Regions from separate parts of the Cupriavidus sp. HMR-1 genome, predicted to be linked through region 4. Evidence: predicted binding sites of a transcription regulator. Region 4 holds the regulator's gene; each other region holds the start of a gene.
The links. Region 4 encodes sigma-54, which starts transcription at its own class of promoters, with help from an activator protein. Its sites were predicted from a motif close to TGGCANGNAANCTGCTTT; they were not measured.
Positions count from the first base shown of each region.

Region 1: the regulator sigma-54 is predicted to act here: its motif matches at 2,274-2,291, upstream of D769_RS29455 (TorF family putative porin).
Region 2: the regulator sigma-54 is predicted to act here: its motif matches at 2,388-2,405, upstream of D769_RS19345 (GTP cyclohydrolase II).
Region 3: the regulator sigma-54 is predicted to act here: its motif matches at 1,691-1,708, upstream of D769_RS30635 (phenol hydroxylase subunit).

Region 1 is NZ_ANKP01000275.1:5-3,746, reverse strand. It holds gene D769_RS29465 (YifB family Mg chelatase-like AAA ATPase) at 1-1,496, opposite strand, end outside; gene D769_RS29460 (accessory factor UbiK family protein) at 1,579-1,836, opposite strand; gene D769_RS29455 (TorF family putative porin) at 2,389-3,189, shown strand; gene D769_RS29450 (P-II family nitrogen regulator) at 3,242-3,580, shown strand.
Region 2 is NZ_ANKP01000171.1:144-8,846, forward strand. It holds partial or broken gene D769_RS19340 (URC4/urg3 family protein) at 1-1,093, opposite strand, end outside; gene D769_RS19345 (GTP cyclohydrolase II) at 1,090-2,328, opposite strand; gene D769_RS19350 (acyltransferase) at 2,535-3,635, opposite strand; gene D769_RS19355 (acyl-CoA dehydrogenase family protein) at 4,399-5,583, shown strand; gene D769_RS19360 (acyl-CoA dehydrogenase family protein) at 5,667-6,806, shown strand; gene D769_RS19365 (ABC transporter permease) at 7,018-7,974, shown strand; gene D769_RS19370 (ABC transporter permease) at 7,974-8,703, shown strand, end outside.
Region 3 is NZ_ANKP01000053.1:22,751-31,453, reverse strand. It holds gene D769_RS08310 (sigma-54-dependent Fis family transcriptional regulator) at 1-1,449, opposite strand, end outside; gene D769_RS30635 (phenol hydroxylase subunit) at 1,777-1,974, shown strand; gene D769_RS08300 (aromatic/alkene monooxygenase hydroxylase subunit beta) at 2,018-3,013, shown strand; gene D769_RS08295 (MmoB/DmpM family protein) at 3,025-3,297, shown strand; gene D769_RS08290 (aromatic/alkene/methane monooxygenase hydroxylase/oxygenase subunit alpha) at 3,326-4,873, shown strand; gene D769_RS08285 (phenol hydroxylase subunit P4) at 4,890-5,252, shown strand; gene D769_RS08280 (phenol 2-monooxygenase domain-containing protein) at 5,273-6,343, shown strand; gene catA (catechol 1,2-dioxygenase) at 6,371-7,288, shown strand; gene D769_RS08270 (class I SAM-dependent methyltransferase) at 7,357-7,953, opposite strand; gene D769_RS08265 (AAA family ATPase) at 7,956-8,703, opposite strand, start outside.
Region 4 is NZ_ANKP01000242.1:14,123-22,825, forward strand. It holds gene D769_RS25585 (dynamin family protein) at 1-473, shown strand, start outside; gene mutY (A/G-specific adenine glycosylase) at 602-1,753, shown strand; gene D769_RS25595 (LON peptidase substrate-binding domain-containing protein) at 1,787-2,440, opposite strand; gene rapZ (RNase adapter RapZ) at 2,487-3,377, opposite strand; gene D769_RS25605 (PsiF family protein) at 3,493-3,834, opposite strand; gene hprK (HPr(Ser) kinase/phosphatase) at 4,040-5,011, opposite strand; gene D769_RS25615 (PTS sugar transporter subunit IIA) at 5,080-5,535, opposite strand; gene raiA (ribosome-associated translation inhibitor RaiA) at 6,011-6,364, opposite strand; gene D769_RS25625 (RNA polymerase factor sigma-54) at 6,415-7,893, opposite strand; gene lptB (LPS export ABC transporter ATP-binding protein) at 8,017-8,703, opposite strand, start outside.

The sequences.
Region 1 (3,742 bases), on a different contig from region 4:
ACGTGGCCGGCTGTCAGAACCTCCGCGCCATCCAGGTCCGCGATCGTTCTGGCTACCTTGAGCACCCGGAAGTACGCGCGCGCCGACCATCCCAGCTTCTGCATCGCGTCGCGCAGCAGCGTTCGGGCCTCGTTGTCGAGTGGGCAGTGTGTCTCGATCGCGCGACCGGCTAGTTCGCTGTTCGGCGTGCCCTGTCGTGTCAATTGACGTTCGCGTGCGGCGACGGCGCGGGCGCGCACGGTCTGGCTCGGTTCGCCCGGTTGTCCATCGAACATTTCCTGCTGGTTCTGGGCGGGCACTTCGATCTGCAGGTCCACGCGATCGAGCAACGGGCCCGACAGGCGTGACTGGTAACGCTGCACCTGATCCGGCGTGCAACGGCACATGCGGGTGGGGTGTCCGAGGTAGCCGCAAGGGCAGGGATTCATCGCCGCCACGAACTGGAAGCGCGCCGGGAAATCGGCCTGCCCGGCGGCACGCGAGATCGTGATGCGGCCGGTTTCGAGCGGCTCGCGCAGGACTTCGAGCACGCGCCGTTCAAACTCGGGCAGTTCATCGAGAAAGAGCACGCCGTGATGCGCCAGCGATATTTCCCCAGGGCGTGGCGAAGCGCCCCCGCCGACCAGGGCAGGCGCGCTGGCCGTATGGTGCGGACTGCGGAACGGGCGATGGCCCCAGCGGGACGGGTGGAAGCCGCCCGAGGTCAGACTCTGCACGGCCGCTGCCTCGAGCGCTTCGGCCTCGGTCATCGGCGGCAGCAGGGCAGGGAAGCGCTGGGCCAGCATCGATTTGCCAGTGCCGGGCGGGCCGACCAGCAGTACGGAGTGCTGGCCCGCGGCGGCGATCTCCATGGCGCGTCGGGCTTGTGCCTGGCCGCGAACGTCGCGCATATCGGGGCCATCGGCGGATGCCTCAACCCGGGCTGGCGGCCGGGCGCGCGACAGCCGCCGCTCGGGAAGCAGGCCGATGTGATGGCAGACGTCGCGCAGTGTCGCGCCGGCATGGACGATCACGGCTTCGACCAGGGCCGCTTCTGCGCCATTCTCGCTGGCGACGACGAAGGCGCGCGGCGGGCGATCCTCCGCCACGCGTCGGGCGTTATCGCGGGCCAGTCCCATTGCCATCGCGAGCGCGCCGCGTACCGGGCGCAGGTCTCCTGCCAGCGAAAGCTCGCCGGCGAATTCGAAGGCGTCAAGCGTGTCGGCCTGCAACTGCCCGCTGGCCGCCAGGATGCCCAATGCGATCGCCAGGTCGAAACGGCCGGACTCCTTGGGCAGATCGGCGGGCGCCAGGTTGACCGTGATGCGCCGGTTGGGAAATTCGAACTCGCTGTTGAGCAGAGCCGCGCGCACGCGCTCGCGGCTCTCGCGGACTTCAGTATCGGCCAGCCCGACGATATTGAAGGCGGGCAACCCGTTGGCGAGGTGGATTTCGACGGAGACGGGCGGCGCCTCGATTCCAGTCAGTGCGCGGCTGCGCAGGACGGCCAGGCTCATATCTTTGCGGAAGTGTTAACGAAAAAGGCCACCGGGATCCGGTGGCCTTTCTGGCATTGAACGGGGTGCCGTGGGCGCGGCGTCATGCTCCGCCGGTTGGCGTGCCGCCAACGCGGCGCTCGAGTTCTGCTACGCGGGCCTCAAGTTCCTCCAGTCGGGCGCGGGTGCGGGCCAGCACCTGCGACTGGACGTCGAATTCCTCGCGCGTGACCAGGTCAAGGCGCGCGAAGCCCTGCGTCATCATGCTGCGCACGTTTTTTTCGATGTCCTTGGCCGGCGAGTTGCGCAGCGCTTCGCTGACCTTGCTTTGCAGGTCGTTGAAGAGATCGGTCGGTTTCATGGTGGAACTCCTGTGGTGACCAATTTCGAATGATTCGGGTCAGGCCAGCGTGCGCATGGCGGGCGGCTGCGCCCCATTCACCATGTCTGCACCGTGGTGGGGCGTCGCATCGCGGCGCTCGGCGGGCATCCCTGCCGCGCAGATGCACTGCTCTGGGGCGTGGCGCCTCGGCGGGTGTCTGACGCGCCGTGCCATGCCAGCCGTCGGGTGCTCGTACGCCAAGCACGCGGCACTTGACCTTGCATGACGCGGATTATGGCGCTTCGGCGGCCGCCATGAAAGCTCCGGCAACGCCAGCGCACATTTTTTGGCGGTTTTTCGATGCTTAGGGCGGCAGATACCTGTCGCCCGGCATTGTCGTCAAAGTGGTTCGGACACCGCTTGTCGACGATTTCTGACTGGGCGGCCAACGGTGTCGCAGGGCGATGGCCATGAGCTGGCACGGGTGTTGCAGTACAGCAACCGGGAGCGTCAACACCATAACGCTGTGCACAAACAGCAGCCTCTCACCCTCGAGCCAGCGAAGAACCTAAAGGAAAAGGAGAAAAACCGATGAAGAAGTCGAGCCTCGCAGTCAGCGCCGCTGCGGCCCTGTTCAGCCTTGCCACCTCCGTTGCGTTCGCACAGAGCGCGCCGGACGCGGCAGCGCCGGCAGCCGCACCCGCCGCCGAGCCGGCATCGCCCCATACGATCACGGCCAACGTGTCGCTGGTCTCTGACTACCGCTATCGCGGTCTCAGCCAGACCAACCGCCGTCCGGCCATCCAGGGCGGGTTCGACTATGCCCATGAGAGCGGCTTCTACATCGGCAACTGGAACTCCAGCATCAGCTGGATCTCGGACGCCGACAAGAGCGTGTCGGCGCCGGTCGAGATGGACTTCTATGGTGGTTTCAAGAACACGTTCAAGATGAGCGATCTGGAGTTCAACTATGACGTCGGCGTGCTGCAGTACTTCTACCCGGGCGGCTACTCCAACCCGCGCCCGTACACCACTGAGCTGTACGCGGGCATCGGCTATGGCCCGGTGTTCCTGAAGTACTCGCAGGCCGTGACAAACCTGTTCGGGATCGCCAACAGCCAGTACAGCAGCTACATCGACCTCGCCTTCAACTATCCGCTGAACGTGTGGGACCTGACGCTGAACGCGCACCTTGGCTACCAGAACGTCCAGCACAACAGCGCCGCTTCCTATCTGGACTGGAAGGTCGGCCTGACGAAGGACCTGGGCAAGGGCTTCGCGCTGGCGGTGGCCTACATCGGCACCAATGCGAAGGAGTCGTTCTACACGAACAGCTATAACCACAACGTGGGCAACAACACCGCGTGGGTCTCGCTTTCCAAGACTTTCTAATTGCGCGTCAGCCAGGGGGGGCCGAAGCTGGCCCGCCCAGAGGAGATAACCGATGAAACTCATCATTGCAGTCATCAAGCCGTTCAAGCTCGACGAGGTGCGCGAGGCGCTCTCCGATGTGGGCGTGTCCGGGATCACCGTGACCGAGGTCAAGGGCTTCGGCCGGCAGAAGGGCCACACGGAGCTGTATCGCGGCGCCGAGTACATCGTCGACTTCCTGCCCAAGGTGAAGATCGAGGTGGCGGTGCCCGACGAAGTGGTGGAGCGAGCCATCGAGGCCGTGGAGAAGTCGGCCCGCACCGGCAAGATCGGCGACGGCAAGATCTTCGTCGCACCCATAGAACAAGTCATTCGCATCCGCACCGGCGAGACCGGCGGCGATGCCCTGTGACACGAGACACCCCCGGAAAGAGGTTAAGCAAATGAAAACCTGGTTCAAGCGAATCCTGACGGCCGGCGCGATGACGCTGGCGCTCGGCACGGCCGGTCTCGGCCTCTCCACCCACGCCGTGGCGCAGGACAAGCCCGCCGCGGAAGCATCGGCCGCGACGGC
Region 2 (8,703 bases), on a different contig from region 4:
GCTCGTCCACCGCGTGCGGGCGGCTGGCGAACGTGGCATCGCGCGGCACCATCAGTTCGAAGTCGTACAGCAAGCCACCATTGCGGTACTCGGGCAGACCCGTCAGCGCATCGAGCCCGGTCACGGTCAGCCCCGCATCCTCCAGCGGCTCCAGCAACGAATAGGTCAGCCATTGCGTGAGTTTGTGGAACGGCACCAAGCCCTCAGGCGCCGCCGGATGCCGCCAGCAATCGCCGAGCGAGATCCCCTGGATCTGCAGCCGGCCTGGCCACACAGGGCCCAGCGCCACCAGCAGCGTGCGCAACACGAAGCTCGCTTCGATCCGGCCTTCGCGTGCATGCGAGGCCAGATAGTCATACAGGTTGCCGAGCCGTGCCGGACTGCCAAACACCGCTGGTGTGTCCTGCATCACCTCGCCGAGCCGGCGCAGAAGTCCCGCGCGCCCTTCCAGGCCGACCAGCGGGTTGTGCTGCGCCACCTGGAACGCCGAGGCAATGGTCGAGGCGTCGATGCGGCAAAGGCGATCAGCGTCGGAACGTAACGGATCACCTTGCCCGGCGGAAAAGCCGCCACGCGCGAACAGGTCGAAGCTGGCAACGCCAAGTCCCTCCGAACGCGTCAGCATCATGTCGCTGGCCGCATCGCGGTAGCGCCAGTCGGGCCCGGCGCCCGCATCGAGCAGCACGCTCGGGATCACCAGATCGATACCGATCCGCGCGCGCTCCTCGCGATGCTCGGGGCCCGACATGCCCGCGCGCTCGCACAGGATCTGCCAGCGGTTGATCGTGGCCTGCCCCGGCCCGCCACTTTCAAAATGGCGCCAGCGGCTGTGATACGGCACCTGCAGCGTCGGATAGCGGCGGCGAATCGTCGCGGCCACATAGTCGGCGATCGCGTGAACGCGGTCCGGGTGCCACGTGAACAACTCGGATTCCCCCGAGGCCACGAAGTCCGTCACCACCGCGCAACGCGTTCGCACGGCTTCCGCACTGAGCAGCACGCCCGCGGGATGATCGGGTGGAACGGGGCTATGCCAGCCGCTGCCCAAGCCATCGTCGCGTCCTGCCCTGCCTCCTTCCGGAAATTCAGTCATTCCTTCAACCCCCTGCCCTTTGCCTGGGCGAGTTCCTTGGCGTCAGGCGGCGTGTACCTGGAGAAATAACCCGCCGCCACCTTCGCATCGATTTCCACGCGCGCATCGGCCGGAATCAGGGACTCGGGAATCGCCACCTGCTCCACCACCTCGATACCCTGCGCCGTCAGCGCGCCATGCTTCATATTGCTCATCGAGGCCCAGCGATCGATCCTCCTGATCCCGAGCCAGTGAAATACATCCGGCATCAATTCCTGGAACCGCATGTCCTGCACGCCGGCCACGCATTCGGTACGTTCGAAGTAGGTTTCGGCGCGGTCGCCGCCCACCTGGCGCTTGCGCGCGTTATAGACCAGGAACTTCGTCACCTCGCCAAGCGCGCGGCCTTCCTTCCGGTTATAGACCACCAGGCCCACACCACCCTGCTGCGCCATCTCGATACAAACCTCGATACCGTGCGCCAGATACGGGCGGCATGTGCAGATGTCCGACCCGAACACGTCGGAGCCATTGCATTCGTCATGCACGCGGCAGGCCACACGGGTGTCAGGCTGGCCCAGCTTCGTGACATCGCCGAAAAAGTAGAGCGTCATGCCGCCGATCGGAGGCAGGAACACCTTCAGATCGGGTCGCGTCACGAGCTCGGGAAACATGCCGCCGGTCTGCTCGAACAGGCTGCGGCGCAGCACGCTCTCCTTGATATTGAAGCGGCGCGCGATGCCGGGCAGGTACCAGACCGGGTCCACCGCCGCCTTGGTCACGCGCACGTCGCCATTGGCCTCGAGGATGTCGCCGTCGGGCTTCAGCCGGCCGGCCGAGATCGCGGCCATGAGTTCGGGCATGTTGATATGGGCACGCGTGATGGCGATGGTCGGACGGATGTCCACCCCGGCGGCGATGCGATCGGCGAAGACGGTGGAGACCAGGTGGCCCCAGGGATCCAGCGACACGATCCTGTCCGGATCGCCCCACTGCGGGTGCGGGCCGATGGCTTCGGCCGGGGATGTATCGGTCAGGTCAGGACGATGCGCGCGCTGCAGGCTGCCCGCCGCCACCGCCAACGCGCGATAGATCGCATAGGCGCCGGCGTGGGTACCGATAACGTTGCGCTGCGCGGGGTCCGTCAGGCTGGCAATGACTGGCCCCCGCTCGGCCGCCGTGGGTGCGCCCCAGTGAATCGGCTCGGCCGGCTTGTCGCGGCGTGTGTGCGAGGTCAGAACGATATGATCGGACATGGCAGCCTCGTCTCCCCGGATCGAAACCTGACCAGTTGGTCAGGTTTATATATCCATACTAGGCAATGGCCATGCCAACCCTCAACTGGGGTTGTTACCGTGAGTGACATTCCGCACGCACCGGACGGGTGCGAAATGCATGACGAGGGCGGTACATGCTGGTGCGCCCGCACCAGCATTGATTTGAGTACGTTGGCGCCGGCTGCTCAGGCCTGGGGCTTCTCGCCCCGCGTCCACTTGCGGCCGTGAATGCCTTCCTTGACGAACTCGATCACCGCGCGCAGCGGGCTGGCGGCTTCCACATAGCGATGGAACACGGCGCCAGCTACGTTGCTGGCGACCCACGCCAGCAACATCCCCAGCGCGTTGAGCATCGGCTGGCCCGGAGCGAAATGGAACACCAAGGCGTTCACTACCAGGCAGACCGGAAAGTGCACGAGGAAGACCGAGTAAGAGATCTTGCCGAAATATGCGGTGACGCGGCCACCCGGCCAATGCTCGAGCCAGCCCCCACGGCGGGAGATGGCCAGCACCAGCGCCGTGACCAGCGCGACGGCGATACGCAGGCGGAAGTCCATCGTCAGGGCCGCCACGCCAACCGCGCCAAGCGCGATCAGGGCCACCGGAGAACGATCGGGGTTCGACGCCCAGTACGCCAGCGTTCCCATGCCGTAGGCGCCAAAGAAGTAGATCGCCCAGATATCCCAGGTGGCATCACGGTTGAACCAGAACAGCGAGGCCACCGCTAGCGCCGCCACCGTCGGCACGCCCAGCGGCAACGTATCGCGTGACACCGCGCGCGCCAACCAGAGCGCGAATACCAGCAGCGCGAACAGTTGCAGATCGATTGCGATATACCAGACGCCCGCGGACAGCGCGTCGACATCGAGGATGTTGTGCAGCAGCAGGATGTGCGCGATGACCTGCGTCAGGTGCGGCGCGGCGGGTATCGAGTCGTGATGCATCCACGTCCGCGCGATGGCGGCGCCGATGATCGCGACGAGCATCGCCACGGTGTAGGGCACGACCAGTTTCTGATAGCGGCGCCATACCGTGGAAAGCGGGCTCTGGGCGGTCAGGCGTCCGGCAGGAGCCAGGCTGCGCGCGGCAAGGAATCCACTGATGACCAGGAACACCTGCACCGCGATGCGCGCGTAGTCAGACAGCCAGCCGATCAGGCCGGGGGCCAGAGATTGGGCGGCGTCGGACATCGGGCCATAGAAGGCCAGATGGTGCAACACGATCAGCTGCGAGCTGACCGCCTTCAGCGCGTCTACACACGCCAAACGAGAAGGCCGGGGGCTCATTTGTTATATGTGAGATACAAAGTGGGGCGCATTGTACCTCCATTGTTGCGTTTCAAAATGTGGAGAGTGGGTAACGCATGTAAGCAGGTGTACTGCCCTCCTGCGTCGCATCGCTTTCGACTGAACTTCCGCCACTGGCACTAGCTTATGAAAAGAAAACACAAATTGCCGGTGGCATTTGGCCAAACCGCCCTTGTTTCTCGCGTGCAGACATACAGGTAGGGGCATGGTTGTTACTCCCCCGCGAGCAATAGCCTCATCGTTTGGGCAAGCTTTCTCGTCTCCATAAAAAATTCGTATGAATGGTATGGAAAAGAAGAATGCCCGGACTGTCACCAATATTCTCTCGGCAAGAGACTTGAATCGAGCCTGAGTACCCGTTGCGAGCGGCGCCCGCCATCAGGTCGAATGAGGCAACGAAACCTCCGGGATTTCGAAGCGCGATGAGAGCTTCGATCAATTTTCGCAGACGTTAAGCTATTTTCTACTGCGCTCGCTTGCATGATTCGCGCTTCGCGTCGCGCCACCCTGGAGCGACGGATCACATCCGAATTGCACGTCTTCGCGCTCGGCGAGCCTCCCGGGTTAGGTTTTGGAGTATTGACGCCCTTTGGGTCGGCTTGTATAAAAGTTGCCGTACCCGCCACCTTCTGCAAGTGTTTTAGAAAAATAAGACTGTGGCATGGAACAACCTTGATCCGATTTTCCGGCAGACCGATGCCCGCGTGGCACGGCTTCCCAGGGACGCAACAAGGAGACAATTGTGGACGGACTGGAGACATTTCGGCAGGAGGCGCATGCCTGGCTGGAAGCGAACTGCCCGGCGGAGATGCGCCAACCGGTGCGCAACGAGGACGACATCTGCTGGGGCGGGCGCAAGTTCCGCTATCAGTCCGATGCGCAGCGCCTGTGGCTGCAACGCATGGCCGAAAAGGGCTGGACCGTTCCGGAGTGGCCGACCCAATATGGCGGCGGCGGGCTCAGTCCGGCACAGGCCCGGGTGCTGCGTGCCGAGATGGCCCGATTGAACTGCCGGACGCCGCTGCAGAGCTTCGGCATCTCGATGCTCGGCCCGGCGCTGCTGAAGTACGGCACAGAGGCGCAAAAGCAGGAGCACCTGCCCAAGATCGCACGCGGAGAGATCCGCTGGTGCCAGGGCTACTCGGAGCCCAATGCCGGCTCCGACCTGGCGGCGCTGCAAACGCGCGCTGAAGAGCGCGACGGCCACTTTATCGTCAACGGCCAGAAGATCTGGACCTCGTACGCCGACAAGGCCGACTGGATCTTCTGCCTGGTGCGCACCGACTTCCAGGCGCAGAAGCACACGGGTATCAGCTTCCTGCTGTTCGACATGGAAACCCCCGGGGTCTCCACCCGGCCCATCGTGCTGATCTCGGGCAAATCTCCTTTCTGCGAGACCTTCTTCGACGATGTGAAGGTGCCGTGCCACCAGTTGGTCGGCGAGCCGAACCGTGGATGGGAGATCGCCAAGTATCTGCTGACGCACGAGCGCGAGATGATCAGCGCCATTGGCAGCCGCGGCTTCCGCGAGCCCATGGGTCGCCACGCAGCGAAAGTCATCGGCGTGGACGCGCAGCGCCGCCTCGATGATCCGATGCTGCGCGCCCAGATCGCCCAGTTCGAGATTGACGAAGCCGCCTTTGCGGCCGCCGGCGAGCGGGCACGCGACCTGGCCAAGCAAGGCGAAGGAATGGCAGCGTTCTCTTCGGTGCTGAAGTACTACGGCGCGGAGCTGAACAAGCGGCGCTATGAGCTGTTGATGTCCGTCGGCGGCACGGACGCCCTGGAGTGGGAAGGCGAACGCAGCCAGGACGGCGCCCTGGCGCGGGGCTGGCTGCGCACCAAGGCCAATTCGATCGAGGGCGGGACCAGCGAGGTGCAGCTCAACATCGTCGCCAAGCGCCTGCTCGGCCTCCCGGGCGCCTGACGTACCGGCTCGCCCGTACCGCCACGCCTACCGCAGCCCAAAGACATCGAAGCCCTCGAAGCCCAAGGACCGTCAAAGCCGCCATGCCCATCGTATTCGACGACACGCAGGAAATGCTGCGCGACAGCGCCCTCGCCTTCCTGAAGGACAACGCCCCGATTTCCGCGCTGCGCACGCTGCGCGACACGCATGACCCCGTTGGATTCTCCCGGGATCTCTGGCGCCAGGCCGCCGAATTGGGATTCACCGGCGTGCTGATCGACGAAGCCTATGGCGGCAGTGGCCTCGGCGTGGTCGAGGCTGGCGTCATCGCCGAAGCTATCGGGGCCACGCTTGCGCCGGTGCCGTTCCTTTCCACCTCGGTGCTTGGCGCCTCACTGCTGGGGCTGTTCGGCAGCGACACGCAGCGAAGCGCGCTGCTGCCGGAGATGGCGTCGGGCCGCCACCTGACGGCGCTCGCGCTGGACGAGGGGAGCAAACACCGGCCAGAGCGCATCACCCTGCTGGCGCGACGCCATGGCGACGGGTACATGCTCGACGGCAGCAAGGTGTTCGTCGTCGACGGCCATGTGGCCGACACGTTGATCGTCGCGGCGAAAGACGCGCAGGCAGGGCCCGATGGCGACATCTCGCTGTTCCTGGTGCCGCGCGACAACGCCGGCGTCCGCGTCGAACGTTGCGTGATCGCCGATGCCACCAATGCGGCACGCGTCACCTTCGACGGCGCCCGAATTCCGGCCTATGCGCTGCTGGGCCGCGCCGGCAACGGCGCCGCGATGCTCGACAATGTGCTCGACATCGCCCGCGCGGTGCTGTCGTCCGAACTGGTTGGTATTGCAGACGCCACGTTCGCGCGCACGCTCGCCTACCTGAAGGAGCGCAGCCAGTTCGGCAAGCAGATCGGCGAGTTCCAGGCCCTGCAGCATCGTGCCGCACATCTGTTCGCGGAGATCGAACTCGCGCGTGCCGTGGTGCTGCAATGTCAGCAGCGGCTGGATGCCGGCCGCTCGGATGGGCCGGAGCCGCTGGTTTGCGTGGCCAAGGCCAAGGCCGGCACCACTGCCACCCTGGCAGTGCAGGAAGGCGTGCAGATGCACGGCGGTATCGGCATGACCGACGAACTGGACATCGGGTTCTACATGAAGCGGGCACGCACAGCCCAGGAATGGTTGGGCGACGCCAACTGGCAGCTCAACCGCTGGGCAGGGATGCGCGGCTACTGACCTGGCCAGCCCCCCCCGCCACGACGCTGGCGGGGCACGACGCAACACCGAGGCGAAAGCGATCGCGCGGATGTCGGCATACGCCCATGCCGGCCGATCGCTCACAAGGAGGCAACATGTCTGCGGTATCGACTGTACGCGCCACCCCGGGAACGACATCGGCAGCAACATCGCCGCCCGGAATCCAGCCAGCATCGCTCAGGGGTCTGCCATGAGCGCCTACTTCGTGCGTCGCCTGCTGGCACTGATACCGACGCTACTCTTCGCCAGCATCATCGTGTTCACCATCGTGCGCCTGGTGCCGGGCGACGTGGTCGATCTCATGCTGAGTCAGAACGACATCAGCGCCGATGCCCTCACCCGCGAGCAACTGGTCCACGCGCTCGGGCTCGACCGTCCTATCTGGGATCAATACCTGCGCTGGGTCACCAATATCGTGCTGCACGGTGATCTGGGGCAGTCCCTGTGGCAAAGCGAGCCGGTACTGAAAATGGTGATGGCCCGAATCCCGGCTACCTTCTCGCTAGGTGTGCTGGCCCTGTTCGTGGCACTGACGGTGGCACTGCCCATCGGCATCGTGTCGGCCACCCGCCAGGACAGCGCCGTCGACTACGTGGCACGGTCGTTCTCCATCCTGATGCTGGCCGTCCCCAGCTTCTGGCTCGGCACGATGGTGATCGTGTTCCCGTCAGTGTGGTGGGGATGGTCTCCCGACGTGCGCTACATCCCCTTTCTCGAAGACCCGGTGCAGCACGTGAAACAGATGCTGGTACCAGCCATCGTGCTGGGCATGGCGCTGTCCGCCATCACGATGCGGATGACACGCACCATGATGCTGGAGGTACTGCGGCAGGACTATATCCGCACAGCCTGGGCCAAGGGACTGAATGAACGACAGGTCATCTTCCGCCATGCGCTGCGCAACGCACTGATTCCGGTGGTGACGCTCATCGGGTTGCAGGCACCGCTGCTGATCGGTGGCGCCGTCGTCATCGAACAGATCTTCGCGGTACCGGGCATGGGCCTGTTGCTGCTCGATGCCGTGCACCAGCGGGACTATCCGGTCATCACTGGCGTCTTTCTCGTGGTCGGCGTGGCGGTGATGCTGATCAACCTGCTCGTAGACCTGAGCTACGGCCTGTTCGACCCCAAAGTGAGGCACCACTGATGGCACACCCCTCCGTCGATCCACGCGCCGTGTCCCCTTCGCTCGTTACCGCCCAGGCGCCTCCCGCCTCGCGCAGGCGCGCCCGGTTTCCGATGATGCGCCGACTGTTCCGCGACAAGCCGCTCGGCGCGGCTGGTGCCGTGATCTGCGCGATCTTCTTGTTCTGCGGCATCTTTGCCGGCTGGCTGGCGCCATACGGTGTCAACGAAATCAACATGATGGCGCGGCTGCAACCGCCGTCATGGGCGCATCTCTTCGGCACTGACAACCTTGGCCGTGACATCTTCTCCCGCTGCCTGTATGGCGCGCAGCTGTCGGTGGTGATCGGCCTGTCGGCGGCCACGCTGGCCACGCTGGTTTCCCTCGTGCTTGGCATCCTGTGCGGCTATCTGGGCGGCAAGCTGGACCTGGTGGTGCAGCGGATGGTCGACGCCTGGATGAGTTTTCCGGACCTCATCATCCTGATCGTCGTGGTCTCGGTGCTGGGCCCGGGCAGTTGGCAGATCGTCTGCACGCTGGGTCTGCTGCTTGGTATCGGCGGCTCCAGAATCGTGCGCGGGGCCGTGGTATCGGTGCGCGAGAACATGTACGTGCACGCGGCGCAATCAATCGGCGCCTCCACCAGCCGCATCCTGTGGCGACACATCCTGCCCAACGTGCTGCCGCCGGTGATCGTCCTGTTCACGACCCGTGTCGGCACCGCGATCCTGGCGGAGTCTGGACTGTCAT
Region 3 (8,703 bases), on a different contig from region 4:
CTCGCTGCCGACCGCCTGCTGGCTGGCAAACAGATGGGCGACGTCGATCATCCCGGTGGCAGGTGCCAGCAAGACGCCACGCTCGATCATGTTTTCGAGTTCGCGGATATTGCCGGGCCACGGGTATTGCACCAGCGCATCGCGCGCCCGCGTAGTCAGGCCGCGCACCTGCTTCTGATACAGCGCGTTGAAGCGCTGGATGAATGACTGGGCGAGTTCGGGGATGTCTTCCCTGCGCTCGCGCAGGGCGGGGATCGAGATCGGATAGGTGCTGATCCGGTAGAACAGGTCAGCACGAAACTGGCCGTGCTTGATCGCCTGCGCCAGATTGACGTTGGTGGCGGCGATCAGGCGGACGTTGACCTTGCGCGCCTCCACGCCACCGAGCCGTTCCACTTCGTTGTTCTGCAGCACGCGCAGCAGCTTGACCTGCGCGGCAGGCGGCAGGTCGCCGATTTCGTCGAGGAACAGGGTGCCGCCATGCGCGCGTTCAAAGCGACCGGGGCGCGACTGCTGGGCGCCCGTGTAGGCGCCTTTTTCCACGCCGAACAGCTCGGATTCGATCAACTCGTGCGGGATCGCCGCGCAGTTGACCGCGACGAACGGCTGCTCGCCGCGCGGGCCGTGATCGTGCAGCCAGCGCGCGAACATTTCCTTGCCCGCACCGGTCTCGCCCGTCAGCAGCACGGTGATATGGCTGTCTGCCGCGGCGGAAAGCAGGTTGAAGGCTTCACGGAACGCCGGGGACTGGCCGATCAGGTTGCCCTGGTTCGCGCCACACAGCGTTTCGCGCAGTGTGCTGACTTCCTGCTGCAGGGTGAGCAGGTCGCTGATGACGGAGTCGGGTTCGAAGTACTTCAGGTACTCGGGGTCGTTCCACGTCTCGGCCGGCTTGCCGACGATGCGGCAGAGGCTGTCGCCGCGCCGCTCGCATTCGGTTTCCTTGTAGATGACCAGCCGGTCCATGAACGTGCTGCTGTAGCCCGATGCGTAGCCAAGCTGCACCCAGCAGCCAGATTCCTCGCGGGGCAGGGACTCCATCACGGGCGCCTCGCCCTCCCATGAGTCCTGCCAGAGAAACTCGCCATAGAAGTGGCCGGTGTCGCGGTCGATCTCCAGGCGAACCGGGTCCACGCGCGTGACGCCTTCGAGCATGTGAAGCTGCGGCCCCCAAAGGAAGGCATCGTTGGGCGAACTGGCCAGTTCTTCACTGCGCTCGCGCTTGACCATCTCGGCATCGCGCATGCCTTGCGCGTAGCCCATGCGGATTAGCAGCCCCTTGCCGCGCTCCACGCCGAGCGTATCGAGGATTTCCTTGCGCAGGTAGCTCAGCGCCTCGGTGTGCATCAGCACCATGCGCGACTGGCCAAGGCGGATTTGCGCGGCCTTGGCGTCGATGGTCAGTAGCGAAGCCAGTTCGAACGGCGGCTGCGCGGGGGGTGTTGTCATCCTCGTCACTCCAGATTCCGGCGGGCTTTCGAGCCTCGTTTTTGCGTAGCCTAGCACGGCATCCGGCGTTGCCGGAGCCCGGAAATCCCGCATCGGGAGCGTGTGCTGCAGCGCAGCGCGAGACGATTTGATCATTTGATCAAATCCGCCTGAATCACCTCATCAAATCATCAAGCGGGTTGGCAGGCCCGAATGCGGCCGATCGGCCGCGAGCCCTTGCGCCACAACGGTCTGCATCGCCTGGCACGCCATTCGCTATAGCTCTCCCACCTGAAATCACGAGACAACGCACACGCCCCGCGATGTGCGGCGCACCAGGAGCGAGACATGCCACACCCCCAACAGGCACTTCAAGGTCACTGGCATCACCATGCCCCGCGCTACGTGCGCGTGACCGGGCGCAGCGAGCGCTGGGTGGAGTTCGAGTTCTCGATCGGCGATCCACAGATCTACGTGGAACTGGTCATGCCGCCCGAGCAGTTCCAGTCGTTCTGCGCCGAGCAGCGGGCCGAACTGCTGCAGTGATACCCAAAAATGCCCCCACTCGACATCCGAGGAGACAACCACCATGCAAATCGATATCCGGACTGACGCCAGCGTCACCCCGATCCGGCAGACCTTCGCGCATATCGCGCGCCGGCTCGGCGCCGACAAGCCAGCCACGCGCTATCAGGAGGCGATGTACGACCTGCAGCCGGTCACGAGCTTCCACTACCGGCCGCTATGGCAGCCGCAGTACGAGCTGTACGACGCCCGGCGCACCCGCGTGGTGATGCAGGACTGGTATGCGCTGAAGGACCCGCGCCAGTACTTCTACGGCGGCTACGTCAATGCGCGCGCCCGTCAGCAGGAGACGATGGAGAAGAACCTTGAGTTCGTGGATAAGCGCGGGCTGCTGAGCCGGTTGCCCGACGATGTGCGCGAGCTGCTCACGCTGGGCGTGGTGCCGCTGCGCCACGTCGAATGGGCGGCCAACATGAACAACGCGTCGATTACCGCCTACGGTTTCGGATCGGCCATCACGCAGGCCGCGATGTATCACACGATGGACCGCCTGGGTATCGCGCAGTACCTGACCCGTATCGGGCTGCTGATCGGCGACAAGGCCGCCGTGGACCAGGCCCGCGCCGCCTGGATGGAAGACATGGCCTGGCAGCCGCTGCGGCACGCGGCGGAGGACCTGCTGGTGCGCGATGACTGGTTCGAGCAGCACGTGGCGCAGAACCTGGTGTTCGATGGCCTGATCTATCCGCTGGTCTACCAGCAGTTCGACGCCCGCATGTCCGCAACCGGGCCCGCGTTTTCGCTCGTGACCGATTTCATGTCCGCCTGGTACGCCGAGACCACGCGCTGGGTCGATGCCACCGTGAAAACGGCCGCACAGGAAAGCCGGGAGAACGCGGCGGTCATCGCTGGGTATGCCTTCGGCTGGCTCGATCGCTTCACGCACGCGCTGCGCCCGCTGGCGCACCGGCTGTTCGGCGAGGATGCCGAGTCCGAACTGGCCAATGCCGTCGAAGCGCTGGGCAAGCGCCTGAGCGGTCTGGGCCTGGCACGTCAATGACGGAGACAACCATGAGCGACGCCATCGTATTCATCGCCCTCCAGACCAACGACGACATGCGCCCGGTGATCGAGGCGATCGAGGCCGACAACCCGCACGCCACCGTCAACCACTACCCGGCGATGGTCAAGATCGACGCGCCGGGGCGGCTGGAGATCCGCCGCGCCAGCGTGGAGGAGCGCATCGGCCGCCCCTGGGACGTGCAGGAGCTGCAGCTCGGCCTGATCTCCCTTGCAGGAAACATCGACGAAACCGAAGACCAGTTCGTGCTGGCGTGGCGCTGAGCCAGAACCCCAAGACAGGAGACAAACCATGACAACCGCCACTGCCATCGCCTCCGCCGCCCGCGCGGCGACCCGTCCGAAGCTCTCGCTCAAGGAGAAGTACGCGGTACTGACCCGCGACCTCGGTTGGGAGACCACGTACCAGCCGATGGACAAGGTGTTTCCGCACGACAAGTTCGAAGGCATCGTGATCCATGACTGGGACGGCTGGGAAGACCCGTTCCGCCTGACGATGGATGCGTACTGGAAGTTCCAGTCCGAGAAGGAGCGCAAGCTCTACGCGATCATCGACGCGTTCCAGCAGAACAATGGCCAGCTCAACGTGACCGACGCACGCTACATCAACGCGCTGAAGCTGTTCCTGACCGGGGTGTCGCCGCTGGAGTACGCGGCGCACCGTGGCTTCGCCATGGCGGGCCGTAATCTGCGCGGCGTGGGGGCGCGCGTGGCGTGCCAGATGCAGTCGATCGACGAACTGCGGCACTGCCAGACCCAGATCCACACGATCAGCCACTACAACAAGTTCTTCAACGGCTTTGCCGACTGGCGCCATCTGCACGACCGGCTCTGGTACCTGTCCGTGCCGAAGTCGTATTTCGAGGATGCGATGACCGCCGGGCCGTTCGAGTTCATCACGGCGATCTCGTTCTCGTTCGAATACGTGCTGACCAACCTGCTGTTCATGCCGTTCATGTCCGGCGCGGCCTACAACGGGGACATGGCCACGGTGACGTTCGGCTTCTCGGCGCAGTCCGACGAGTCGCGCCACATGACGCTGGGCCTGGAAGTGGTCAAGTTCATGCTCGAGCAGGACCCCGCCAACCGACCGATCATCCAGAAGTGGATCGACAAGTGGTTCTGGCGCGGCTACCGGCTGCTGACGCTGGTGGCGATGATGATGGACTACATGTGCCCCAAGCGCGTGATGAGCTGGAAAGAGGCGTGGGAGATCTACTTCGAGCAGAACGGCGGGGCGCTGTTTGCCGATCTGGCGCGCTATGGCATCCGGATGCCGAAGTATCACGAGCAGGCCGCCAAGGAAAAGGATCACCTGTCGCACATCGCATGGTCGATCTTCTACAACTTCAACCACGCCGCGGCCATCCACACGTGGGTGCCCGAGCCGCACGAAATGGACTGGCTGGCGCAGAAGTATCCCGACAGCTTCGACACGCATTACCGGCCGCGCTTTGACTACTGGAAGCAGCAACAGGAGGCCGGACAGCGCTGGACCAACCCGGGCCTGCCGATGCTGTGCCAGGTGTGCCAGATCCCGATGGCCTTCACCGAACCCGACGACCCGACGCAGATTTGCTATCGCCATGCGGAGCACAACGGCGAGCACTACCACTTCTGCTCGGACGGCTGCCGCGACATCTTCCAGGGCGAGCCCGAGAAGTACGTGCAGGCATGGCTGCCGGTGCATCAGATCTTCCAGGGCAACTGCGGCGGCCCGACGCTGCCTGAAGTGCTCGACTGGTACCACCTGAAGCCCGAGGATCGCGGCGACTACGCCGATTCGCCCGATCGCGCGAACTGGGAGCGCTGGACCGGGCAAGGCAATAACCGTTCGTGAACAAGGAGACCAGATCATGCCAGTCATCGCATTGGAACCGGGCTACACCGGCGAGGTCCGCGACCGGATCGAAAACTTCCACGGCAACCAGCTCGTGTACTTCGGCTGGGACCAGCACCGGCTGTTCTGCAGCCCATTCACGTTGCCGCTGCCGCCTGACATGCCGTTCGGCGCGTTGGTCTCCGACGTCATCGTGCCGCTGCTGGGTGCCCACCCGGAAGGCGCCCGGATCGACTGGGCGCAAGTGCAGTGGTTGCGCGGCGATACGCCATTCACGCCGGATGCGGCCGCAAGCCTGGTCGACAACGGGCTTGGCCACAAGTCGCTGCTGCGCCTGCGTACCCCCGGCCTGCCGGGCATCGCCGGCTCGGCCAACTGAACTTGCTGCAGGAGGTTGCCATGACCTATCAGCTCACCATCGAACCGCTCGGCCAGACCATCGACATTGCCGAAGGACAGACCGTGCTTGACGCCTGCCTGCGCGCCGGCGTGTGGCTGCCCCATGCCTGCGGGCATGGTCTGTGCGGGACCTGCAAGGTGCAGACGGTGGACGGCGAGATCGAGCACGGCGAAGCATCGCCGTTCGCGCTGATGGACTTCGAGCGCGAGGAGGCCAAGTGTCTGGCCTGCTGCGCCACGCCGATGTCCGACCTGACGATCGAGGCCGACATCGATCCCGAGCCCGACGCGCAGTTCCTGCCGTTGATGGACTTCACCGCCGAAGTCACGCGCATCGAAGCGTTGACGCCCACCATCAAGGGCGTGTTCCTGCGTGTGGAGGGTGTGGAAGGGGGCGCTGCGCTGCGTTTCCAGCCGGGCCAGTACGTCAACGTATGGATCGGCAAGGAAGCCACCCCGCGCGCCTTCTCGATCGCGTCGGCGCCGTCGGCGGGCGAGATCGAACTGAATATCCGGCTGGTGCCGGGCGGCAGCGCCACAACCTACGTGCACGAGCAACTTGCCGTGGGCGAGCGCCTGCAGCTATCGGGGCCGCTCGGGCGCTTCTTCGTACGCAAGAGCGATCCGCGCCCGCTGGTGTTCATGGCTGGCGGGTCGGGATTGTCGAGCCCGCGTTCGATGATCCTCGACCTGCTGGAGTCCGGCGACCAGCGCCAGATCGTGCTCGTGCATGGCGCACGGACCGCTGACGAACTGTATTACCGCGATGCTTTCGAGGCGCTGGCCACCCGGCACGACAACTTCACCTATGTGCCCGTGCTGTCGGCCGAGGCGCAAGGCAGTGCATGGGCCGGCGAGCGCGGCTACGTGCACGAGGCCGCCGGGAGTCATTTCGGCTACGACTTCCGTGGCTGGCGGGCCTACCTGTGCGGGCCACCGCCGATGATCGAGTCGTGCATCGCCGCGCTGATGCAGGGGCGCTTGTTCGAGAAAGACATCTTCACCGAGAAGTTCCTGTCGGCGGCAGACGCCAGCCAGGCCACCCGCAGTCCGCTGTTCCGCTCACTCTGAAGCATTCCCACTACAAAGGAGACAACCATGGACAAGATCCAGATCGACACCGTACTGAACCGCATCGAGGAAGCCACCGGCCAGCACGCCAATCCGCGCATCGCGGCCATCGTGCATCGGATGGTGCGCGACCTGTTCCACATGATCGAGGACCTGGATATCCAGCCCGAGGAATTCTGGTCCGGCCTCAATTTTCTGGCAGAAGCCGGTCGCTCGGGCGAGCTGGGCCTGATCGCGCCGGGGCTCGGGTTCGATCACTTTCTGGACCTGCGCATGGACGAGGCCGAAAGCCAGGCAGGCATCGCCGGTGGCACGCCCCGCACGATCGAAGGCCCGCTCTACGTGGCGGGCGCGCCGGTGGCGCAGGGCGAGGCGCGCCTGGACGACGGTACGGGCGAGGGCGAAGTGCTGGTGATGGAAGGGCAGGTCAAGGATGGCGCGGGGCAGCCGCTGGCCAATGCCGTGGTCGAGGTCTGGCACGCCAACGCACTCGGCAACTACTCGTACTTCGATCCGACGCAGAGCGCGTTCAATCTGCGTCGCAGTATCGTGACCGATGGCGAGGGCCGCTACCGCTTCCGCAGCATCATGCCGGTGGGCTACAGCGTGCCGCCGAATGGGGCAACGGACCGTCTGCTCAAGCAGCTCGACCGCCACGGCACCCGCCCGGCGCACATCCATTTCTTCGTCTCGGCGCCAGGCCATCGCAAGCTGACCACGCAGATCAACATCGATGGCGATCCGTACCTGTGGGATGACTTCGCTTTTGCCACGCGCGAAGGGCTGGTACCGCCGATCACGCGTGTGAGCGATGCGGCGGCAATGGCTGCGCTTGGCGTGGACCAGCCGTTTGCGTCGATCCGCTTCGACTTCACGCTTCACGCGGACCAGGCAGATGCTCCGCAGGCCGAGGTCGCGCGACAGCGGGCATCGGTGGAGGCCTGAGCACCGTCGTCTGGAGAGGGGCGCCCTGGATATCCGGGCTTCGGGGCGGCCCTCGCCATGCTCTGGCTTTAGCGTTGCAGGACCAGATTGGTCCAATACACGTCGGTGCGATCCATCAGGCCGCTGCGCTGGCTGCAATGCGCGCTGCGCAGGCCATATGGCTCCGCCAGTGCGATGGTCTCGGCGGCCGATACGTCGAACATGCGCCGGCCGGCGGGCACCGGGCCGTGTCGCAGGGACAGGAACACCAGGCCGTGGCCGGCCAGCAGCGCGTCGACGGCACCCATTGCCTGGGCGCGTTCGTCGGCATCGAGGTGCATCCACACGGCGGTCAGCATGATCACGTCAAAGCGCGTCGGCCGTTCGCGCAGCCTGGCCAGCGCGGGCAGGGTGTCATCGAGCCAGTCGATATCCACATCCGCGTGCAGCTTGCGGCCAGCCTCGCGCAGTTCTGCGGTCGGTTCCACCGCCACGACGTGATGGCCGCGCCGTGCCAGGGCGGCGGCATCGCGCCCGGTGCCCGCGCCGACATCGACAATGCGGGCCGGCGGTGCCGGCAACAGGTGGAGCACGTCGCGATGGACATCCTCGAACGTGATGCTTTCGTACTGGACGACGAGGGTGCTGGCCTGTTCGTCATAACCGGCCGTGCTTGTCTTGGGCATGGTCAGAGTTTTCCTTCAAGCGACTTCCGTTCGCGCCACATCTCCTGCACGAACGGGTCGGTGATGCCGTACAGGCCGTGCCCTTTGCGCATGATCAGGTTGCTTGCCATCAGCTCGTTGACCACCGGCTGTGCTTCCTCGACCTTCACTTCCCGGCCTATTGCCAAGGAGTACGCCGCGGCCGCGTCGGCCGAGAACAAACCCCGTGCGTCGCCTTGCGTGGTGGCAATGCGGTCGAAGATCGCGGTTGCCAGGCCGCCAAGTTGTTCGAGCTTCATCAGTTCCACGTCGGCAGCCGCCGAACGCAGCGTGTTGGCGATGGTCGGCAGGTGCTCGTCGGGGTTGCTGTCCGCTGGCAGGTGGAAATGCAATTGCCGCAACGCCCGGATCATCTCCTCGGGCCGATGGCCAAGCGCCTGGAACGCCTTGATGGCGACATCGCGCGAGGGCAGGGCCGTAAAGCCCTCGGAGGACAGGCGCGCCAGCAGATAGTCGATATATTCCTGGTCGAGCACCGGGTAGGCGACGGACGTGGCGCCGGCGAAAGCCTGGTTGCGCCGCGCGGTCAGTTCGCCCACCAGCGCGCGATGCGAGCCGGTTCCCACGAACAGGAAATGCCCTGTGGTGTCGGGGCGGGGATTGATGGCATCCCGTGCGGCCTTGAGCGCCAGCAGCATTTGATTGCCTTCGTCCGAGGTGATGGCGTGCTGCACTTCGTCGACGATCAGCACGACATCGGCGCCGGCCTGA
Region 4 (8,703 bases):
TTGAAAGCATGTATCGGCGCTTCAATGCCGAACATGGTTTCACGCTGCCTTCGCCGATGCAGTTCGTGACGTCGCGCTATACCAACGAACTGCAGGAAACGCTGCAATTGGTGAACACGCATTTCGGCGCCGTGCACATGCTGACGCGCTCGCGTCCGCAACTGGTGCAGAACGCATTCGCGACGATGGCCAGCCGCGTGCTCGAGAACTTCCGCGATCTAAATCGCGATATCGAGATCTGGCTGAAGTCGGTGATGACGCCGCTCGAGGCGCAGGTACGCGAGCACCAGAAGCAATTGCGCCGACGCGTCGATTCGATCGAGCGCATCCACGAGGCCACGGACACGCTGGAATCGCGCATTGCCGAACTTGAGGAAGTGCTGAACGGCCTCGATGAGCGGAGCACGAAGATCGAGAGCTTCGCGCGCAGGCTGGTGGACGTGCCCCCGGAAGCAACGGCGCGCGCGGCGTAGTCGGAGCGTCCCCCTCGTCCACTTGTGGGAGAGGGGGCAGACCCGGCGATCTGGGAAGGGTATTGCAACCGCCGATGTATCATGTGGCGCCGCCTGTGAGCGGCGCTTTTTCTTTTCAAGATCCCGCAATGCCCCGCAAGCCTGCCGCCGCCCCCACCATGCCCGAGACCATCGCCGTGCCATCCGATTTCGGTATGCGCGTGGTGACGTGGCAGCGCCAGCACGGCCGGCACGACCTGCCTTGGCAGAACACACGCGATCCGTACCGCATCTGGCTGTCCGAGATCATGCTGCAGCAGACGCAGGTGGCAGCGGTGATCGAGTATTTCCAGCGCTTCGTGACGGCGCTGCCCACGGTTGCCGCTCTGGCGGCAGCGTCTGCCGACGAGGTCATGGCCTTGTGGGCCGGGCTGGGCTACTACTCGCGCGCGCGCAATCTTCATCGCTGCGCCAAGACCGTGGTGGATGAGCACGCTGGCGTGTTTCCGACCGCCCCAGAGGTGCTCGTAACGCTGCCCGGCATCGGTCGCTCCACGGCTGCGGCGATCGCGGCGTTCAGTGCCGGCGTTCGTTCTCCGATCCTGGACGGCAACGTCAAGCGCGTCTTCGCGCGTGTGTTCGGCATTCACGGTTATCCCGGCGAGCGCGCGATCGAGAATCGGATGTGGGCGCTGGCCGAACAGGCGCTGCCGCCTGCCGGACGTCATCAGGCAGATCACATGGTGGCCTACACGCAGGGATTGATGGACCTCGGCGCCACGATCTGCTCGCGCGGCAAGCCAGCCTGTCTGGCCGACGCAGAGGCGTGCCCGCTCGTGGCCGATTGCGTGGCCCGCAAGGACAACCTCACCGCCGTGCTGCCCACGCCGAAGCCACGCGCGGCGATTCCGGAGCGCAGCGCTGTGATGCTGATCGTCCGGCATGGACGCGATGTGCTCGTGCAGTTGCGTCCCAGCAGCGGCATCTGGGGCGGCTTGTGGAGTCTGCCTGAAATGCCGGTCGACGCGGTACCGTTCGATTCGGAGGTCGCCGAGGAGTCGGCGCTGCAGTTAGCCCGCGCGTATGGCTCGCCTGCACGCGCGTATCTGGCTGGCGAACTGACGCATGTGTTTACCCATTTTCGCCTGCTGATTCGCGCGATTCGCGTCGATCTGGACGCCGTCGCGCTTGAGGGTAATGCCGCGAGCCGGTGGCTGTCTCTTGACGATCTAGACATGCTGGGCACTCCGGCCCCGGTGCGCAAGCTGCTGGAAGATCAGGCGAGACTCGGACTTTTCTGAGTTGCCCGCTCGGAAGGCGGCTCAGAAGGCGGCTCAGACGATGTGGTGCTGTCGCATGTAGCGATGCACGATCTCGATGCGCACGCCGGCATCAGGTAGCTCCATCAGCATCTGCTTGGCCTTGAGTGGCACCGGCAACAACTCGCACAGCCGGTTGACCACCCAGCTCGGATCGTCCCAGAGATAGGGCTCTCCGAAGGGCAGTTTCGGCTTGTCGGGCTGATCCGTGTGGAGCGAGGTCACGATTCGACGCAACGCGGCCAGGCACTCGCCCAGCAATTCCAGCTTGCAGTCGATGACATCCGGCGGCAGCAGTTCCACGCTCGCCACGAGCAAGCCGTCATCGCGCGTGGCGTGGGACAGCACCCGGAAGCGTTGGCGTCCGCGCGTTTCAATCAGCAGGACGCCGAGTTGCTCCACATTGCAATCGACGATTTCCGCAAGACAGCCGATGGACTCGGGTTCGGTGGTTTGGCCCGGCTGCGCGACTTCCTCTCCGGTGGCAATCAGACAAACGCCGAACGGCAGATGGTCGCGCATACAGTTGCGCACCATGTCGACGTAGCGTTTCTCGAATACACGGAGAGGCAGACGGCCGTCCGGAAACAGGACCGTGTGAAGAGGGAACAGCGGCAGCGCATCCAGGGTAGCGGAATCGGATGCGGTGCCGGAAAGAAAGGTCGACATGCGGTTGGCCGGCTCCAGTCATGGGAAAACGGCGGGGCGCCGCGCGTCAGCCAGCGGGGGCCAACTCGCGGTGTCTGACCAGCACATTACCATGTGCCCGGAAGTAGTTGGCAAGTCTTTCCGCGATGAACACGGAACGGTGCTGGCCTCCGGTGCAGCCGATGGCGACGGTCAGGTAGCTGCGGTTGTCCGCAATGAAACTCGGCAGCCACTTCTCCACATAGGCGCGGATATCCTCGGCCATGGCCAGCACCATCGGCTGGCTTTGCAGGAAGTCGATGACTGGCGCATCGCGCCCAGTGAGCGGGCGCAGCGCGAGATCGTAATAGGGGTTCGGCAGGGAGCGCACGTCGAAGACGAGATCGGCGTCGCTGGGCACGCCGTGCTTGAACCCGAACGATTCAAACAGCAGCGTGAGCTGCTGGCTGTTCTTGTTCTCGTTCTCGTCTTGAATCAGTTCCTTGATCCAGCTGCGCAGCGTATTGGTGCGCACGTTGCTGGTGTCGATGCGGTGGGCCGATTCCGCCAGCGGGCTTAGCAGCTCCCGCTCCTTCTCGATGGCCTCGATCAGCGAGGTATCGTTGGGCGTGCCAGCGGCCGTGCCAACTTCGACTTGTGCCGAAAGCGGGTGGCGCCGGCGCGTTTCCGAGTAGCGCTGAACCAGCGCATCGGTGCTGGCGGTCAGGTACAGCACCTGTACCTGATGGTTCGCGGCCAGCTCTCGCACCGTATCGGGCAGTCGCGCGAGCGATTCGCGGCTGCGGATGTCGGTGGCAACACCAAGCTGTGAGTAGCCCTGTTCCGCCAGGTAGCAGGCGAGATCGGGGATGAACTGGGCCGGCAGGTTGTCGACGCAGTAGTACCCCGCGTCTTCCAGTACGTTCAGCGCGACTGACTTGCCCGAGCCGGAAATTCCGGTGATAAGGATGATCCGCATAGCGATGCAAGCATAGCATCGCGTGATGGCGGCGTCATGACACCTGCCCTAAAGCAAAATGGCGAATCGTCGCCGATTCGCCATCATTGCCACGGGATCTATCAGATCTGGCGGATCAGGCCGCCGGCTTCGACAGGCAATCGCTCATGGACTTCTTGTAGTCGTCGCCCTTCTTGCCCTTGTTTTCCTTCGAGCAGGCCGACATCTTTTCCTGCTGGGTCTTCGGTGCGGCCGGTGCGGCGGCTGGTGCGCTGCCCGACAGGCAATCGCTCATGGACTTCTTGTAGTCGTCGCCCTTCTTGCCCTTGTTCTGCTTCGAGCAGGCCGACATCTTTTCCTGCTGCGCGGTCGGGGCCTTGCCAGATTTTTCAGCGGCCGGGGCCGAGGCGCCCTGGGCGAACGCGCCCGTGGCGAACAGAGGGGTAACCAGCACGCACATCGCGATCAGTTTCTTCATGCTTCTCTCCTGGCTGTGGAAACACATCATGGCCGGACGCCGACCTTCAGGATGCAGCACGGCGGCTGGCGGTACCGGACTGGGCTCGATGCCCATTGAAGCACAAAACGGCGCGCGCCCAAAGCGCGTTGACGAGGGGAGGCCGGCCGCTTGTAAGCAATTGAAAGCGACGCCGGCGTTTCACAAAACCGCCGGAATTGTCTGATCAGAGCAGCCGACCCTGGCCGCGGGAAACCACGTCGGCCTGCATCGCTGCCCGCTGACGGTCCATGAAGTCGCGCAGGGTATCGATGCCACGCAGGCGCAGTATCGTATTGCGGACGGCGGCTTCCACCAGCACGGCAAGGTTTCGGCCAGCTGCCACCTGGATCTTCACCATGTGGATCGGGAGGCCAAGAACGTCGAGGTACTGGGAATCAAGCGGCAGGCGCTCGAATTCGCCGTCGTTGCGGCGCACCAATTGCACCACGAGCTTGAGCTTCATCTTCCGCCGCACGGCGGTCTCACCGAAGATCGTCTTGATGTCGAGCAGGCCCAGGCCGCGGACTTCAAGCAGGTTCTGCAGCAGCGGCGGGCAGCGGCCCTCAATGAAATCCGGGCCAAGCCGCACGAAATCGACGGCGTCGTCGGCCACCAGGCCATGTCCGCGCGAGATCAGTTCCAGGCCCAGTTCGCTCTTGCCAAGGCCCGACTCACCCATGATCAGCACGCCCATGCCGAGAATGTCGAGGAACACGCCGTGCATGGTGACGCGCGGCGCGGAGATGCGCGACAGGTACAGGCGGAGGTGGTCGATGACGGCCGCCGAGGATACCGGCGTCGTGAACAGCGGAGTCGACGAGCGCGTGCAGCGCAGTTCCAGATCGGGCGGCGGCTCCATGCCATCCGCCACCACCAGGAATGGCGGCTCGAGCAGGATCAGCTCGCCCATCTGACGTTTGCGGGGTTCGTCGTCGAGGCGCTGGTAGTAAAGGATCTCGGGTTTGCCGAGCACCTGAATCCGGTTCGGGTGGATGAGGTTCAGGTGGCCGACCAGATCGGCTGCCGATGTCGCCTCACGCGCGAATTCCACGTCGAAGGCTCGATCGGCCCCTTCCAGACCGGCGACCCAGGAGAGTTTGATGTCGGCTGCGTTGTCGTCGAAGATCGACTGGGAGGTGACGCCGGTGAGTTCCATGCGGGATGACTTTTCGGGAGGGGCTGTATCGCGGGTATCGCGTCAGGCTGCGCTGGCCTGCCGTCGTGTCAGGGGTGCCACTGGGTCAGTAATTCGTGGACCGCTTCGGGCGTGGGTAACGTGGCCAGTCCTTCGCGCATTTCCCGGTCCGACAACAACTGGGCGATTTCCGAAAGAATTTCCAGATGCTGCTGGGTGGCCTGCTCGGGCACAAGCAGGAAGATCAGCAGCGCCACCGGTTTGCCGTCGGGCGATTCGAACGGGATCGGCTCGGCCAGGCGCATGAAGGCAGCCAGGGGCTGTTTGAGTCCCTTGATGCGACCATGCGGAATGGCGACGCCGGCGCCAAGACCGGTGGACCCGAGCGATTCGCGCGCGAACAGGTTGTCGGTCACGGTGGCCCGGGCCACGCCATGGTTGTTCTCGAACAGGAGCCCGGCTTGCTCGAAGACCCGCTTCTTGCTGGTGACGGTGACGTCGAGATTAATGTTGCCGGGTGGCAGCAATTTGGCCAAACGATTCATGGGCGATGCACGAGGAGTCAGAAAGGCGAGCCGACGCACATGAGTCGTCCCGCTGCGTTGGGCAATTCAGGCTATTGAGCGCAAAAGGACGCCCGCATTGGAGCGTCCGGCCATTATAGAGCAGGGCCACTGCGCACTTGTGCGCTGCGGCGCCGGCGCCGCGAGTGGTGCCGCGAGCTTGCCGGTCGGATTGCCCACCCAGAAAACTGCACCCGCCGTCGCGCGATCTTTCGCCACGCGGAATGCCGGGCCGGTTGTCCGGGGCCGTCCTGTCTGTAGTTGTTGTATGGCGCAGCATACACCGAGCGGCGTCAGTTGCGAACACCCCCGGCTGACCAAATGTTGCAGGGCTGGTACTCAGGTAACGGGTGCGCCAGCGGCGCATCCGCATCGCGCCCATCAAAAAAGCCGCGCAGATGCGCGGCTTTGCTCTTCCTATCTATCCTCTCAGGGGCGACCTGGTGTCGCCGCCGACTTATTGTTGTTGTAGTTGTTCGGCAGCCATCTGGTACTTGACCGCTTCCCGGTCATGCCCTTGCACGCGGTCCTTGTAGCGGATCACCTGGCGGTCGAGCTTGTCGACCAGACAGTCGATTGCAGCATAAAGGTCTTCATGATGCGCTTCGACGAAGATGTCCTTGCCCTTGAGGTGCAGGTTGATTTCCGCGTACTGACGCTTGTCCTTTTCCTTGTGGTTGTCTACGGATAGCAGCACGCTTACGCCAATGACCTGATCGAAATGTCTGACAATTCGCTCCAGTTTCGTTTCCACATACTCACGCAGCGGCGGCGTGATGTCGAGGTGGTGTCCACTGATCTTGAAGTTCATAGCGCTTCTCCTTCTGAAAGAGCCGCACCAGGCAGGCGGTTGCGGCTCGGCTACAAAGTCTTGCGGAGATTGACTGCGGGGATCTTCAGCGCTTCGCGGTACTTGGCCACCGTGCGGCGTGCGACCACAAAGCCCTGTTCGCCCAGCAACTCGGCGATGCGGCTGTCGGAAAGGGGATTCCTGGGTTCTTCGGCTCCTATCAGTTGCTTGATCAGCGCGCGGATCGCCGTGGATGAGGCCGCGCCGCCAGTCTCCGTGGAGACGTGGCTACCAAAGAAGTACTTCAACTCGAAAGTACCCATCGGCGTGGCCATGTATTTATTCGTAGTCACCCGGGAAATGGTCGACTCGTGTAGACCCAGTGTATCGGCAATCTCCCGCAAAACCAAGGGGCGCATCGCGATTTCCCCGTGCGAGAAAAAGTTCTTTTGACGTTCCACAATTGCCTGCGCAACACGCAGGATCGTGTCGAAACGCTGCTGAATGTTCTTGATGAGCCACCGCGCCTCCTGGAGCTTCTGCTGCAGCCCGGCCGCGCCCGCTTCCCCTTTTGCACCGCGCAAAATCTGCGCATACATGTCGTTGATGCGCAGACGCGGCATCACGTCGGGATTGAGCTGCGCGATCCAGCTACTGCCACTCTTGCGCACGAACACATCCGGTACCACGAAGTCCGCTTCCGGACGGCTGTAGGCATGTCCGGGATACGGTGCGAGCGAGCGGATCAGATCGTGCGCGGCCTTAAGTGCAATTTCGTCAACCTGCAGGGCTTTCTTGAGCCGCGTGTAGTCACGCACGGCCAATAACTCCAGGTGGTGGTTGACGATCGATAATGCAAGGTCCCGCTGTGGATGCTGCAGACGGCGCAGTTGCAAGGTGAGGCATTCTGCGGCGTTGCGCGCACCCACGCCAGGAGGGTCGAAGCTCTGCAGCAGGGTCAGTATCGCCTGCACTTCATCGACTTCGAATTCGAGTTCCTTGGGTAGTTCCGAGCAGATCTCGTCGAGCGTTGCGCCCAGGTAGCCGTCGTCGTCCAGCGACTCGATCAGGAAGATGGCCAGGCCCTTGTCGCGCGTGGAGATCTTCAGCGGCGTGAGCTGTTCCATCAGGTACTCGCGCAGCGTGGGTTCCGCTTCGCGAAGCTGCATCGGCGTCTTCTCGTCCTCGTCGCCCTGAGGCCGGCGAGCGAAATCGTCCAGGCTCCAGTCGCTGCCGTAATCGTCACCCGAGCTGTCGCCGTAGCTGTCGTCTTCGCCGTTGGCGCCGTTCGCGCGATCGTCGCCATTACCTTGCGGTTCGGAAGATGCCGGAGCCGGGGCGCTTTGCACGTTGACCGACCCGTCCGCGGCCACGCGCAGCGGGCTTTCGATCCAGTCGTTCTCGCGTTCGAGCAGTGGATTCTCGGTCAGCGCCTGCTCGACTTCCTGTTGCAGCTCCAGTGTGGATAACTGCAGCAGCCGGATGGACTGCTGCAGTTGTGGAGTCAGAGCCAGATGCTGGGAAAGTCGAAGCTGAAGCGATGGTTTCATGCGACCTATTCTATGCGCATCTTCCCGTTGTTGGAACGGAAATTGCTATCACCTATCGCTGGCACTTCGTGATCGCCAACGGCTAGTTGACGAATGCTGCAAGGCGGCGTCGCGGCCGCTTGATCACATGCGGAAGTTTTCGCCCAGATAGACGCGTCGCACGGACTCGTTGGCGATGATTTCCTCGGGCTGTCCTTCGGCCAGCACGGTGCCTTCGCTGATGATGTATGCGTGGTCGCAGATGCCCAGCGTTTCCCGCACGTTGTGGTCGGTAATCAGCACGCCGATGTTGCGTGCCTTGAGGAAGCTGACGATGCGCTGGATCTCGCCCACGGCGATCGGGTCCACGCCCGCGAATGGTTCGTCGAGCAGGATGAAGCGCGGCGCTGACGCCAGCGCGCGCGCGATTTCCACGCGGCGGCGCTCGCCGCCCGACAGCGACAGCGCCGGGTTGTTGCGCAGGTGGGCGATCTGCAGGTCATCGAGCAGCGAGTCGAGCCGGCGATCGATTTCCTGCTTGGGCAGCGACTTGCCGTTGACCACCTGCAGTTCCAGCACCGCGCGGATGTTCTCCTCGACGTTGAGCTTGCGGAAGACCGAAGCTTCCTGCGGGAGATAGGACAGTCCCATGCGCGCGCGTTCGTGGATGGCCAGGCCGCTGATGTGCTGGCCATCGAGCACGATATCGCCTTCGTCCAGCGCGACCAGTCCGACGATCATGTAGAACGACGTGGTCTTGCCCGCGCCGTTCGGGCCGAGCAGGCCGACGACCTCGCCGCTTTTGACGTCGAGCGAGACGTCCTTGACCAC